Regions from separate parts of the Gottfriedia sp. NPDC057991 genome, predicted to be linked through region 1. Evidence: a T-box and tRNA genes for the amino acid it is inferred to sense, from the RefSeq annotation. Region 1 holds a T-box; the other holds one or more tRNA genes.
The links. The T-box of region 1 lies ahead of asnS (asparagine--tRNA ligase). A T-box ahead of a tRNA ligase gene usually reads a tRNA of that ligase, here a tRNA-Asn.

Region 1 (5,979 bases):
AAAAGAACAACTACCTGAAATGGCTGCTAAAACGGTTAAATATGGTCCGTTTGGTAACTTTAAAAAATTAGACCAAGAAGATGCATTGAAAATTTTAGAGGCAGCTCTTTAATAGAACCAAAACTGGGCAGAGAAAAACTCTGTCCAGTTTTTATATTGAATGATGGTTAACGCCAATATTAGTTAAAAAAGAAGAAACAATTGAATAGTAATCATCTTTGTTTTCATTCAAACTCATAGCGTGGGCACCATTTTCGGCAATGAATAGTTCTCTCTTATTTTGATTTTTTGCTTCAAATAATTTAAGTGTATGTGTAAATGGAATATAAGGGTCTAGTTTACTATGAACAAATAAAACAGGATTTTTAATATTATGTGTTGCCAGTAAAGGGGAAATATCTTTAATAAAAAATCCATTCCGAAGCTTTAACCAAATGCTAGAGACTGGAAGGATTGCCCATTTAGGAAGTTTATAATCCATTTTCAAACGATATGTAAGCTGTTCCTCAAATGTAGAGAACGCGCAGTCTGAAATATAGAAAGCTGCAGAATCCTCAACAAAACCAGCATATTGTAGCATTGTACATGCTCCCATTGACTCTCCATGAATGCCAAGAACAATCTCACCTTTTAAATCTTTTAAATATTGAACAACAGATTGTAAGTCATATTTCTCATAATATCCATAGCTAGTTGTATGACCACCTGACTCCCCATGTCGCCTATGATCGTAAGTAAGTACATTAAAGCCAAGCCTTAAAAATAGCTCAGCATATTTAATTGAGTTATTCTTATTAACCGTTACACCATGGGTAATAATGACCCAATTATTTGTATCAAAGGCCTCAAACAAGTATCCCTTTAATTCATATCCATAACGAGATTGAATAGAAAAGGGTTGTTTTTGAACAGATCGATACAATCCTTCATCAAATCGGAAATTTTCCAACTCGCGCTGATAAATAAACTCAAGTGAATTTGTTTTCATAAACAAAACTTGCTGCGTAAAATAGTAGCCAACTCCAATAAAATAAATGAGAAAAAGTACAGCTACAACAAGCCAAATCATCATAATAGAACCATCACTCTCTATCCAAAAAGAATATCAAGAATTGTAGTTAACTCACCACGGGTTTTACCTTCTAAAATTGAAGGATTATAAACTTCAACAAAACCGCAATTTAAACAAGAAACAAATAAAAAATGATTATAATCAATATCTAGTAACTTACTTAAACCTGAGCCGGACATTGATACTTCTTTAGTTTTAGCGTGTGTATGTTTACATTTCGAACAAACAAATTTATCCTTTAACAATTCTTCTGCTCTAGCCATAAATAAAAACCCTCCTTTTTAGTAAAGTGTATCATAGGAAAAAGAAAATTTAATAAAGGGATTTTGACAATTAAATCAAGAATGACAAGTTTGAAAATTGAACATTGTCGCTTAATGTTCATAAATAAACCTCCTATGATATAACAAGATTCATGAGTAATGGAGTTTGATTACCCATAAGGTGTTTATGAGTAAGTAAAAAGGGTTTGTAAAGCCTCTAAGTGGAAAATGTTTGTGTATCAAATAGATTCAATTAAGTTAAAGTGTTTAAAAGTAGAGATACCAATGAATATATTTTGGTGGACAACTAGACAAGAGATTATGATTTATGATAAATTATACAAGAAAAATTCCTTTAAAAACTACATATTTTAAATCGATGAAAAGGAAAGTAGTTTTTGCTATATTCGATAGCGAGCTAGGGACGGTGGAAGCCTAGTGATGAAGCATGAATGAAGAACACCTTTGAGTTCTAACCGAAAGGGATCCCTTAAGTAGGCTTAGACGTTACCAGCACGTTATTAACTGGGATAAGCAGTGTTAGCTTTAAAGTTGGTCATATTATGACAATTTGGGTGGTACCGCGGAAGTTAGTCTTTCGTCCCTTTTATAGGGATAGAAGGCTTTTTTTATTGGGAAATTAACATAAGGAGGCTAATTATGATAAAGACTGTAGTAAAAGATTTATACAGAAATCAAGAAAATTTTAAAGACAAAACCGTTCAAATTTCAGGATGGATTCGCACTCTTCGTGATTCTAAAACAATTGGTTTTATGGAGTTAAACGACGGTACATTCTTTAAGAGTGTACAAATAGTATTTGAGGACAATCTTGATAACTTCAAAGAAATTACAAAGTTACCGATTAGCTCTACTGTTTTAATAGAAGGTGAATTTATTCCAACTCCGGAAATGAAACAACCTTTTGAAATTAAAGCGACTAAAATAGTTGTTGAAGGATTATCAGATGCAGATTTTCCATTACAAAAAAAGAGACATTCTCTTGAATATTTAAGAACAATTGCTCATTTACGTCCAAGAACGAATGCTTACTCAGCGGTTTTCAGAGTAAGATCTCTTGCATCATATGCAATTCATAAATTCTTCCAAGAAAAAGGTTTTGTCTATGTACATACACCGATTATTACGGGAAGTGATACAGAAGGCGCAGGAGAAATGTTCCGTGTTACAACAATGGATTTAAACCAACTTCCAAAAACTCAAGACGGAAAAGTTGATGAAAGTGCAGATTTCTTCGGTAAAGAATCTAACTTAACAGTAAGTGGCCAATTAAATGGAGAAGCTTATGCCCTTGCTTTCCGTAATGTGTATACATTTGGTCCAACATTTAGAGCAGAAAATTCAAATACTGCACGTCATGCCGCTGAATTCTGGATGGTCGAGCCAGAAGTTGCCTTTGCAGAATTACCGGATATCATGGACCTGGGTGAAGATATGATCAAATATGTCATTAATTACATATTTGAACAAGCACCTGAAGAAATGGACTTCTTTAATAGCTTTATTGATAAAACACTTATTGAAAGATTAAAGAATGCATTAGAATCTGACTTTGGTAGAGTTTCTTATACTGAAGCTGTTGAATTATTACAGAACTCTGGTAAAAAGTTTGATTACCCTGTTGAATGGGGAACAGATTTACAAACTGAACATGAACGTTACCTAAGTGAGGAAATTTACAAGCGTCCTGTATACGTAACTGACTATCCGAAAGAAATTAAAGCATTTTATATGAGAGCAAATGAGGATGGCAAGACAGTAGCTGCGACAGACTTACTAGTTCCTGGTATTGGCGAGTTAATCGGAGGAAGTCAACGTGAAGAAAGAGAAGACGTCCTTGTAGAGCGAATCAAAGAACTTGGTATGAATGAAGAAGATTACTGGTGGTATTTGGAGCTTAGAAAATACGGCGGTACAAAACATTCTGGTTATGGAATTGGATTTGAACGACTTGTTATGTATTTAACAGGAATGAAGAACATCCGTGATGTAATACCATTCCCACGTACACCAGGAAATGCAGATTTTTAAATATAAAAATGGACAATAGGATGCTGCGGCATCCTATTGTTTTTATGAAGCACGATCATTCAGATCAACATTTTAAAACGATAAAAGAATATAAGTTTTAGCATTTGAAAAAAATGAAATAGTAGTTTTATAATATAAGCAAAGATGAAATACTTCTCTTTCTACTATAAATAAATGATAAAATAATGGAAATGGAAGGTGATATAAAATGAAAAAAAGAAAACCACAGCAGCCTGTAAAACCGACGTACGAACAGAAAGAAAAAATATCATTAGGATCATTAATGAATGAAGAAATTCTTCAAAAATTAAAAAATACAAAAAAACAATTGCAAGAAAATGAAACGCAGCAAAAAGAGGAAGAAGAAGCACGTATTCGTGAAGAAAAGAGATTACGTGAGAAAAATAAATCATTCGAAGAGTTATTAAACGAGAGTAATATCTCTTGGAAGGACTTTAAATAAGACGCCAAATGGGGCTGTTGACAAAATGGGAAAGGAGCTAAATCTCCTTTCCCATTTTGTCTTTTTTGGACTATTTCATCATTTTCTGCCTAGTCTCATCCCGATATTTTACTTAATTTATTACAGCTTTTATATGAGTTGAATCTGTCACGATCACATCACCAGTAACGAATCCTTTTTCAATACAAAGTTTAATAATATGGTCAAAAATTTCTTGAAATACCATACTATCTTTGAATCTTCTACGTCTATTTTGGCTAAATGTTGAATGGTCTGGCACTGGATCAGATAAGTCTAAACCTAAAAACCAGCGATAAGCGATATTTAAAATGACTTCCTGTTCCAGTTCACGTTCTGATTCGATATTAAATAGGTAGCCAAGTAATAACATTTTAAATAAAAGGACAGGATCTAATGATTTTCTTCCTAATTTTGAATAGTACTTTTCCATTTTCTCGTAGATAAAAGTGAAATCTATTTTGTCTTTAATTTGACGTAAAATATGGTTATTAGGTACAAAATCATTTAAATCGATAAACTCTAATTTATTTTGACTATCTTTTTTTCGACCCATCATAAGAATTCCCCCAATAAAAAAACCTGTATAGACTAATTTCTACACAGGTTTACATATTCCTATTTAATTTGTCAACAGCCCCAAATGGTGTCTTATTTTTTTTTTCACGTGTAAAGAATTAATTTAATCATTTTTTTATAAGAGATTTCACATTATGAAATTTTTTGATTGTTCAAAATTTTATAATTTTTTATAGTGAAATTAAGTTAATTAAAAGGTAGTAGGTGGTGTAAATAATTTAAGATAGTGAAATTGATCTTTTTGAAAGCGCTTTAAAAAATTTCCGAATTCGATTTAAAAAACAAATGATAAAAAATTAAATATCGGAGTGGAGGAATTATTAAATGGGTATTCGTACAGGAGCGCAATATATTGATGGACTAAAATCTAGAAAGCCAGAGGTATGGCTAGGTGGTGAAAAGGTAGAAGATATCGTAAACCATCCAGTTTTCAAACAACCGATTCTAGAGATTGCAAAACTATATGATATGCAGTTCGATCCAGCTTATCAAGATAAAATCACACATATTTGTGAAGAAACTGGTGAGCGAATTTCAAATGCATTTTTAGTGCCTAAGTCATCTGAAGATATTAAAAAACGTGGAGATTTGTTCGAAGCATATGCAAAGTCAACATTTGGTTTAATGGGAAGAACACCAGATTTCTTGAACATTGTCTTAACTTCAATGGCAAGTAATTCATGGTTTTTAGATAAATATAATCCAGAGTGGTCAAAAAATGTCCAAAATTATTTCAAATTTGTTCGTGATAACGACATCTTCTTAACGCACGCAATTATTAATCCACAAAATGATCGTAGCAAGCCATCTTATGAACAAAAAGATCTATTTACTCATTTAGGTGCTGTTGAAGAAACGGTTGATGGATTAGTCGTTAGAGGGGCTAAAATGCTTGCAACATTAGCACCAATTACAGATGAAGTCATTATTTATTCATTCCCTGGATTCCACCAAGGCGATGAGCGATATGCTTTAGCATTTGCACTTCCGATTGATACGCCGGGATTAAAAGTTTTATGTAGAGAGCAAATGCAAGATGGTAAAAGATCATTTTTTGATCATCCATTAGCATCTAGATTCGAAGAGATGGATGCTGTCCTTGTATTTGAGGATGTGTTAATTCCTTGGAATCGTGTATTTATTCATAATAATGTTGAAGCTGCAAATAATCTATATCCAAAAACAGGTATTGCACAACAGCCTGCTCACCAGTCTGGCGTAAGAGGCTATGTAAAATTAGCTTTTGCAGTAGAGGTAGCTTGCAAATTAGCTGATTCAATTGGAGTAGATGTTTATTTAAATGTCCAAAATGACTTAGGTGAACTACTACAATCAGTTGAAACAATTCGTGCTTTACTTCGAGTTTCTGAAACAGAGTATGAGACATTACCTTCAGGCGAAGTAAGACCGGCATGGGAACCACTTGAGACAATTCGTGGCTTGCTCCCAACTATGTACCCAAGAGCAATTGAAGTGATTCAAACAATTGGTGCAGGCGGCTTATTAATGTCACCAACAGAAGCAGACTTTGA
Region 2 (5,979 bases), on a different contig from region 1:
TCGTAGGTTCGAGTCCTACAAGGTCCACCACTTATAATGGAGTAATACCCAAGTCTGGCTGAAGGGATCGGTCTTGAAAACCGACAGGGGTGTAACAGCCCGCGGGGGTTCGAATCCCTCTTACTCCTCCATTTTTATTAAATTTCATACTAATGGAACTAACTTAGTTAGTATCTACATTATCGTGGGGTGGAGCACGAACGAATATGCTTCGAAGAAATTACTTCAGCATACCAATCGAGCTGCTACTTGCATAATCATCCTGAGATTGGGATGGTCTTAACGAAATAACTTTCATGGAACTATATTAAATAGTATCCACATTATCGCGGGGTGGAGCAGTCTGGTAGCTCGTCGGGCTCATAACCCGAAGGTCGCAGGTTCAAATCCTGTCCCCGCAACCAAATGGTCCCGTGGTGTAGCGGTTAACATGCCTGCCTGTCACGCAGGAGATCGCCGGTTCGATCCCGGTCGGGACCGCCATTTAAGTTGGCTCGGTAGCTCAGTCGGTAGAGCAGAGGACTGAAAATCCTCGTGTCGGCGGTTCGATTCCGTCCCGAGCCACCATCTTAAATACAAAAAATGATTATGATAATAAGCCGACTTAGCTCAATTGGTAGAGCACGAACGAATAAGCTTCGTAGCGAAACATCAGCGTACTTGTCGAAAAACACCTTGAATTATCTATATGAGACAAGGACGACTTTATGAAGATTACTACACAAAACCTAAGTTTGAGTGGGATATATGTTATATAAGTAACTATACAAAGTGATTTAATTAATAATAAGCCGACTTAGCTCAATTGGTAGAGCAACTGACTTGTAATCAGTAGGTTGGGGGTTCAAGTCCTCTAGTCGGCACTCTTTATGGCGGTCGTGGCGAAGTGGTTAACGCATCGGATTGTGGTTCCGACACTCGTGGGTTCGATTCCCATCGGTCGCCCCATATTTTGCGGGTGTAGTTTAATGGTAAAATAGAAGCCTTCCAAGCTTCGGTCGTGGGTTCGATTCCCATCACCCGCTTTTTATAAAATTTAATGGGCCTATAGCTCAGCTGGTTAGAGCGCACGCCTGATAAGCGTGAGGTCGATGGTTCGAGTCCATTTAGGCCCACCATTAATTTTATAATTAGTTTTTCCGCAGTAGCTCAGTGGTAGAGCACTCGGCTGTTAACCGAGTGGTCGTAGGTTCGAATCCTACCTGCGGAGCCATATGATAGAGAAGTACCCAAGTGGCTCAAGGGGCGCCCCTGCTAAGGGTGTAGATCGGGTAACCGGTGCGAGGGTTCGAATCCCTTCTTCTCTGCCATATTTTTTTTGGCCCGTTGGTCAAGCGGTTAAGACACCGCCCTTTCACGGCGGTAACACGGGTTCGAGTCCCGTACGGGTCATATCTAAAGCTCAGTTATTTGTGATAACACAGGTAACTGAGTTTTTTATTTGTCTTTTTTAGGATTTTAGTGAACGATATTTAGCTCAATACGGCTTTCTTCATTATATTAGAGTGTTCTCGTTCGTTTTAAGATGACAGGGAGTTACGTTGGGTCATTCTTTATCATTTTTTGATATGCTTTAATTTCATCATCTGAAAAGATATTAGTTGCTAAGCGTTTCACTCAACTCAAGTATTCTTTGAATTCGTTAAATTCATATCCTTGTCCTCTCTCCATTGTCTCGCTCTTCCCCTTACCCATTAATCTTTATTCGGATCACATATTCTTCATTTTCAATACTAATATCCTTTTCACTCATTTTAAATCCAAACATCAAGAGTTGGTCTATTAACTATTATCCTTCTTCCATAGAAATTAGAAAGCAAGAAATTGAAAGCAAGCGCATTATCTTAGTGTTAAAATGTGAATAGCTAAAGATGAGGTGATTAAATGAACGGATTAAATAATGAGGTCATGTGGAATGCAGTTGAATCATGCAATGAAAACTATGATGGAGTGTTTATTTATGCAGTTAAGTCTACTGGGATCTGTTGTAAACCCTCGTGTAAGTCAAGAATCCCATTAAAAGAAAATGTATCATATTATCCGTCATTTTCTTTGGCAATTAACGATGGATACCGTCCATGTAAAAGGTGTCGCCCTGATTTACTTTACTCAAATGAAGAGGATATTATTTTATCAGCTAAACATTTTATTGAAAAAGAATATCGAAATAGCTTAACATTGGATCGGTTAGCAATTGAAGTTGGAGTAAGTAAATTTCATTTGCAAAGATTATTTAAAAAATCCACTGGTTTATCACCGTTAGAATACGCAACTAAGTTAAGAATGATAGAAGCTTTAGGATTGTTACGAGATACTGAGAAAACGATAACTGAAATAGCGCATAAACTTGGCTTTAAAAGCTCGGCACATTTTTCAAGCATGTTTCGTCATCGTTTTAATTACACTCCAACTACATTCAGAAAGGGGTTAAATAAATGAAATTAAAAGATGGAATAGCTTTATTGAGCCTAGCTGCATTATGGGGAGCTTCATTTTTATTTATTCGAATAGCTTCACCAGTTTTTGGACCAATTTTAACAATACAAGGAAGAGTTACAATTGCTGCTTTTGCCCTGGTACTATATTTGGTTATTACTAAAAAATCATTAAACTTTAAAAAGAGATGGAGACAATATTTAATAATAGGGGCATTAAATGCAGCAATTCCATTTACATTAATTGCTACATCAGCATTGCATCTGACAGCCTCAATGTCATCCATTCTAAACTCTTTGACGCCACTATTTACTGCGCTTGTTGTCTTTTTATGGACGAAAGAAAAGTTGAGTATGCGAAAGTGGACTGGAATAATAGTGGGAGTAATAGGAGTGATCTTGTTAGTAGGATGGAGTTCAATTCCGTTTACTTATGATGTTAAAATAGCAATTGGACTTGCAGTTTTGTCGACTATTTCATATGGACTTGCAGGTGTTTATGCAAAGAAAGCATTTATTGGGGTGCCACCACTTTCACTTGCAGCTGGTCAACAAATTGGTGCTGCAATTTTACTTTTACCTTTTACATTTCTAAATTTCACTGCATTTACAGATAAAGTATCGGGAGTTGCGATATTAGCAGTTCTAGGATTAGCATTATTATGTACTGCTATAGCCTATTTATTGTATTTTTATCTTATCGAAAGTGTTGGACCTACCAAAACATTAAGTGTTACTTTTTTAATACCTGTGTTTGGAATGATCTGGGGAGTTCTTATTTTGAAAGAACATATTACATTAGGAATGTTGTTTGGTTTTCTAGTCATTTTATGTGGTGTATTTCTAATTTCAGATATTCGTTTACGTGTAGTATCATCAAGTAAGCGAATGCACGTTTAATAGGTTTTTAAATAATAAGACAAAAAAGGATTTTCGTAAAAACGAAGATCCTTTTTACTATATTACGATTGTTGTTTTATTGAGCTAAAAAAAGGTGTCTAAACATAGGAGGTAGCACATCTAGGAAAATAATGATATTGACACGAGATTTAGTAACTTTGAAGTGAAGCTATTTACATGGATCTCAATAATTTTATTGCATTGCCTAAAACGAATGTTAGTTAATTTAATTCCACTATTTTGATCAACATGTATTTTTGCTTGGTCTTCCATATAACCGCATAAGTTGAATTTTAGTTTAGATATTATTTTTAATTTTGCACCTGAATTTCCAAATAATTTGTTAGTGATTTCTAAATATTTTTCAAAAAAAACTCTCCCTCTTAATCCGACAATCTTCGACAAATCTTTTTAAATATAAAGTTTATATGAGATAAAAGTGTGAAATATGAATGAAATTTTATGAAAAATCAAATTTTTACAAATTGTTACAAGGGAATTCCGAAACGCAATGTATAAAAATACATAAATATTCGTTCGACAAATTCGACATTTTTACGACAAATGCAATAATGACAACGGTTTCATGAATGGTTATTCATTTTGCGAAAAAATTTTTTGAATTTTTTTTGCATAAAAACAAGGTGAATATATATATTTGTAGAATATTAAGAGATAGAAGAATTTAAGAGATTGTAATGAGGTGAGGATGTTGCTTTTGACACGGCCAACTGAGTTTGATGTACATTTATTCCATGAGGGAAGTTTATTCCATAGCCATGAATGTTTTGGGGCACATGTAGTAAAAAAAGGGGATAAAGTTGGAACTATTTTTACAGTGTGGGCTCCACATGCGCAAGGTGTCTCAGTTGTTGGGGACTTTAATAATTGGAATGGTTCTGATCATAAAATGGAAAAGTTGAACGATCAAGGGATTTGGACGATATATATCCCCGAAATTGGTCATGGGACGATATACAAATATGAAATTTCAACCAAACAGGGTGATGTTTTATTAAAAAGTGATCCTTTTGCTTTCTATAGTGAACTACGACCAAGTACAGCTTCGATCGTTTATGATCTTTCGGGCTATAAATGGAAAGATGCAAAATATCGTAAGCAGAAATTTAAAAAGTCTGTATATGAAGAACCAGTTTTGATTTATGAAGTACATTTAGGTTCTTGGAAAAAGAAGAAAAACGGTGACTTCTACACTTATGCAGAACTAGCGACAGAACTAATTCCATATGTAAAAGATCATGGTTTTACACATATTGAAATATTACCATTAGTCGAACATCCATATGATCGTTCTTGGGGGTATCAAGGAGTAGGTTATTTTTCTTCTACTAGTCGATATGGAAATCCCCATGAGCTAATGAGCTTTATTGACGAATGCCACCAGCAAGGATTAGGAGTCATTATGGATTGGGTGCCTGGTCATTTTTGTAAGGATTCTCACGGATTATACATGTTTGATGGTGAACCTACATATGAATATGAAGGTTATGATGCTAGAGAAAATGAAGTATGGGGAACAGCGAATTTTGATTTATCAAAACCAGAAGTAAAATCATTTCTTATTTCAAACGCCTTATATTGGATGGAATATTTTCATATTGATGGTTTCAGAGTAGACGCTGTTGCAAATATATTATATTGGAAAAATAGAAATGAAGAGAATCCTTTTGCAACTCACTTTTTAAGAAGATTAAATGAAGCGGTATTTGAACACGATCCACAAGTATTAATGATTGCAGAAGATTCTACTGATTGGCCATTAGTTACTGCACCTACATACGAAGGTGGATTAGGTTTTAATTTTAAGTGGAATATGGGTTGGATGAATGATGTTTTGACTTATATGGAGACTCACCCAACGGAAAGAAAGCATCATCATAATCAGATGACTTTCTCGTTTTTATATGCCTTCTCAGAAAATTTTGTTTTACCTTTTTCACATGATGAAGTAGTACATGGTAAGAAATCTTTGCTAAATAAAATGCCAGGTACATACGAAGAAAAGTTTGCTCAATTAAGGGTACTATTTGGTTATTATTTATCTCATCCAGGTAAGAAGCTCTTATTTATGGGAAGTGAATTTGGGCAATTTGATGAGTGGAAGGATTTAGAGCAAGTTGATTGGATCATTAAAGATTATGAATATCATTCCAAGATGAACAAATATTTCAAAGAGTTATTATCGATTTATAAAAAAAATAAATCACTTTATGAAGTTGATAATCATTGGGATGGATTTTCATGGATTGATGCAAATAATGCAGATCAAAGTGTATTTTCATTTATCCGAAAAGGAAAAAACAAAGACGATTATGTCATCGTAATCTGTAATTTTAGAGAAATTTCTTATGACACATATCGAATTGGAGTACCTGCAAAGCATCGATATAAAGAATTGCTTTCAAGTGACTATGTACAATTTGGTGGCGATAGTAAAATAAATCGTTCTGCCATTGAATCAGAAGAAATACCATTTCATGGTTTACCATACAGTATTGAAATAGCATTACCTGCCTTTAGTTTTACAATCATTCGTCCAGTTAAAATGCGAAAGGGGATTAGCAGCAATGGTTCAGAAAAAATGCGTAGCAATGTTACTAGCAGGGGGAAAAGGGAGTAGATT

Region 2: it has a tRNA-Asn gene. The T-box ahead of asnS (asparagine--tRNA ligase) is inferred to sense a tRNA for this amino acid. The anticodon was not compared.

The regions. Positions count from the first base shown of each region.
Region 1 is NZ_JBHVQN010000001.1:832,723-838,701, forward strand. Features, by position in the region: gene ACFVR2_RS04180 (iron-containing alcohol dehydrogenase) at 1-112, shown strand, start outside; gene ACFVR2_RS04185 (alpha/beta hydrolase) at 152-1,072, opposite strand; gene ACFVR2_RS04190 (zinc ribbon domain-containing protein) at 1,090-1,335, opposite strand; T-box leader at 1,706-1,944, shown strand; gene asnS (asparagine--tRNA ligase) at 1,996-3,387, shown strand; gene ACFVR2_RS04200 (YqkE family protein) at 3,596-3,850, shown strand; gene ACFVR2_RS04205 (transposase) at 3,963-4,427, opposite strand; gene ACFVR2_RS04210 (4-hydroxyphenylacetate 3-hydroxylase family protein) at 4,772-5,979, shown strand, end outside.
Region 2 is NZ_JBHVQN010000007.1:269,489-275,467, reverse strand. Features, by position in the region: tRNA gene ACFVR2_RS22135 (tRNA-Ile) at 1-30, shown strand, start outside; tRNA gene ACFVR2_RS22130 (tRNA-Ser) at 39-131, shown strand; tRNA gene ACFVR2_RS22125 (tRNA-Met) at 328-404, shown strand; tRNA gene ACFVR2_RS22120 (tRNA-Asp) at 408-483, shown strand; tRNA gene ACFVR2_RS22115 (tRNA-Phe) at 492-567, shown strand; tRNA gene ACFVR2_RS22110 (tRNA-Thr) at 791-863, shown strand; tRNA gene ACFVR2_RS22105 (tRNA-His) at 873-948, shown strand; tRNA gene ACFVR2_RS22100 (tRNA-Gly) at 955-1,025, shown strand; tRNA gene ACFVR2_RS22095 (tRNA-Ile) at 1,042-1,118, shown strand; tRNA gene ACFVR2_RS22090 (tRNA-Asn) at 1,139-1,213, shown strand; tRNA gene ACFVR2_RS22085 (tRNA-Ser) at 1,220-1,310, shown strand; tRNA gene ACFVR2_RS22080 (tRNA-Glu) at 1,321-1,392, shown strand; gene ACFVR2_RS22075 (bifunctional transcriptional activator/DNA repair enzyme AdaA) at 1,885-2,439, shown strand; gene ACFVR2_RS22070 (DMT family transporter) at 2,436-3,335, shown strand; gene glgB (1,4-alpha-glucan branching protein GlgB) at 4,045-5,976, shown strand; gene ACFVR2_RS22060 (glucose-1-phosphate adenylyltransferase) at 5,924-5,979, shown strand, end outside.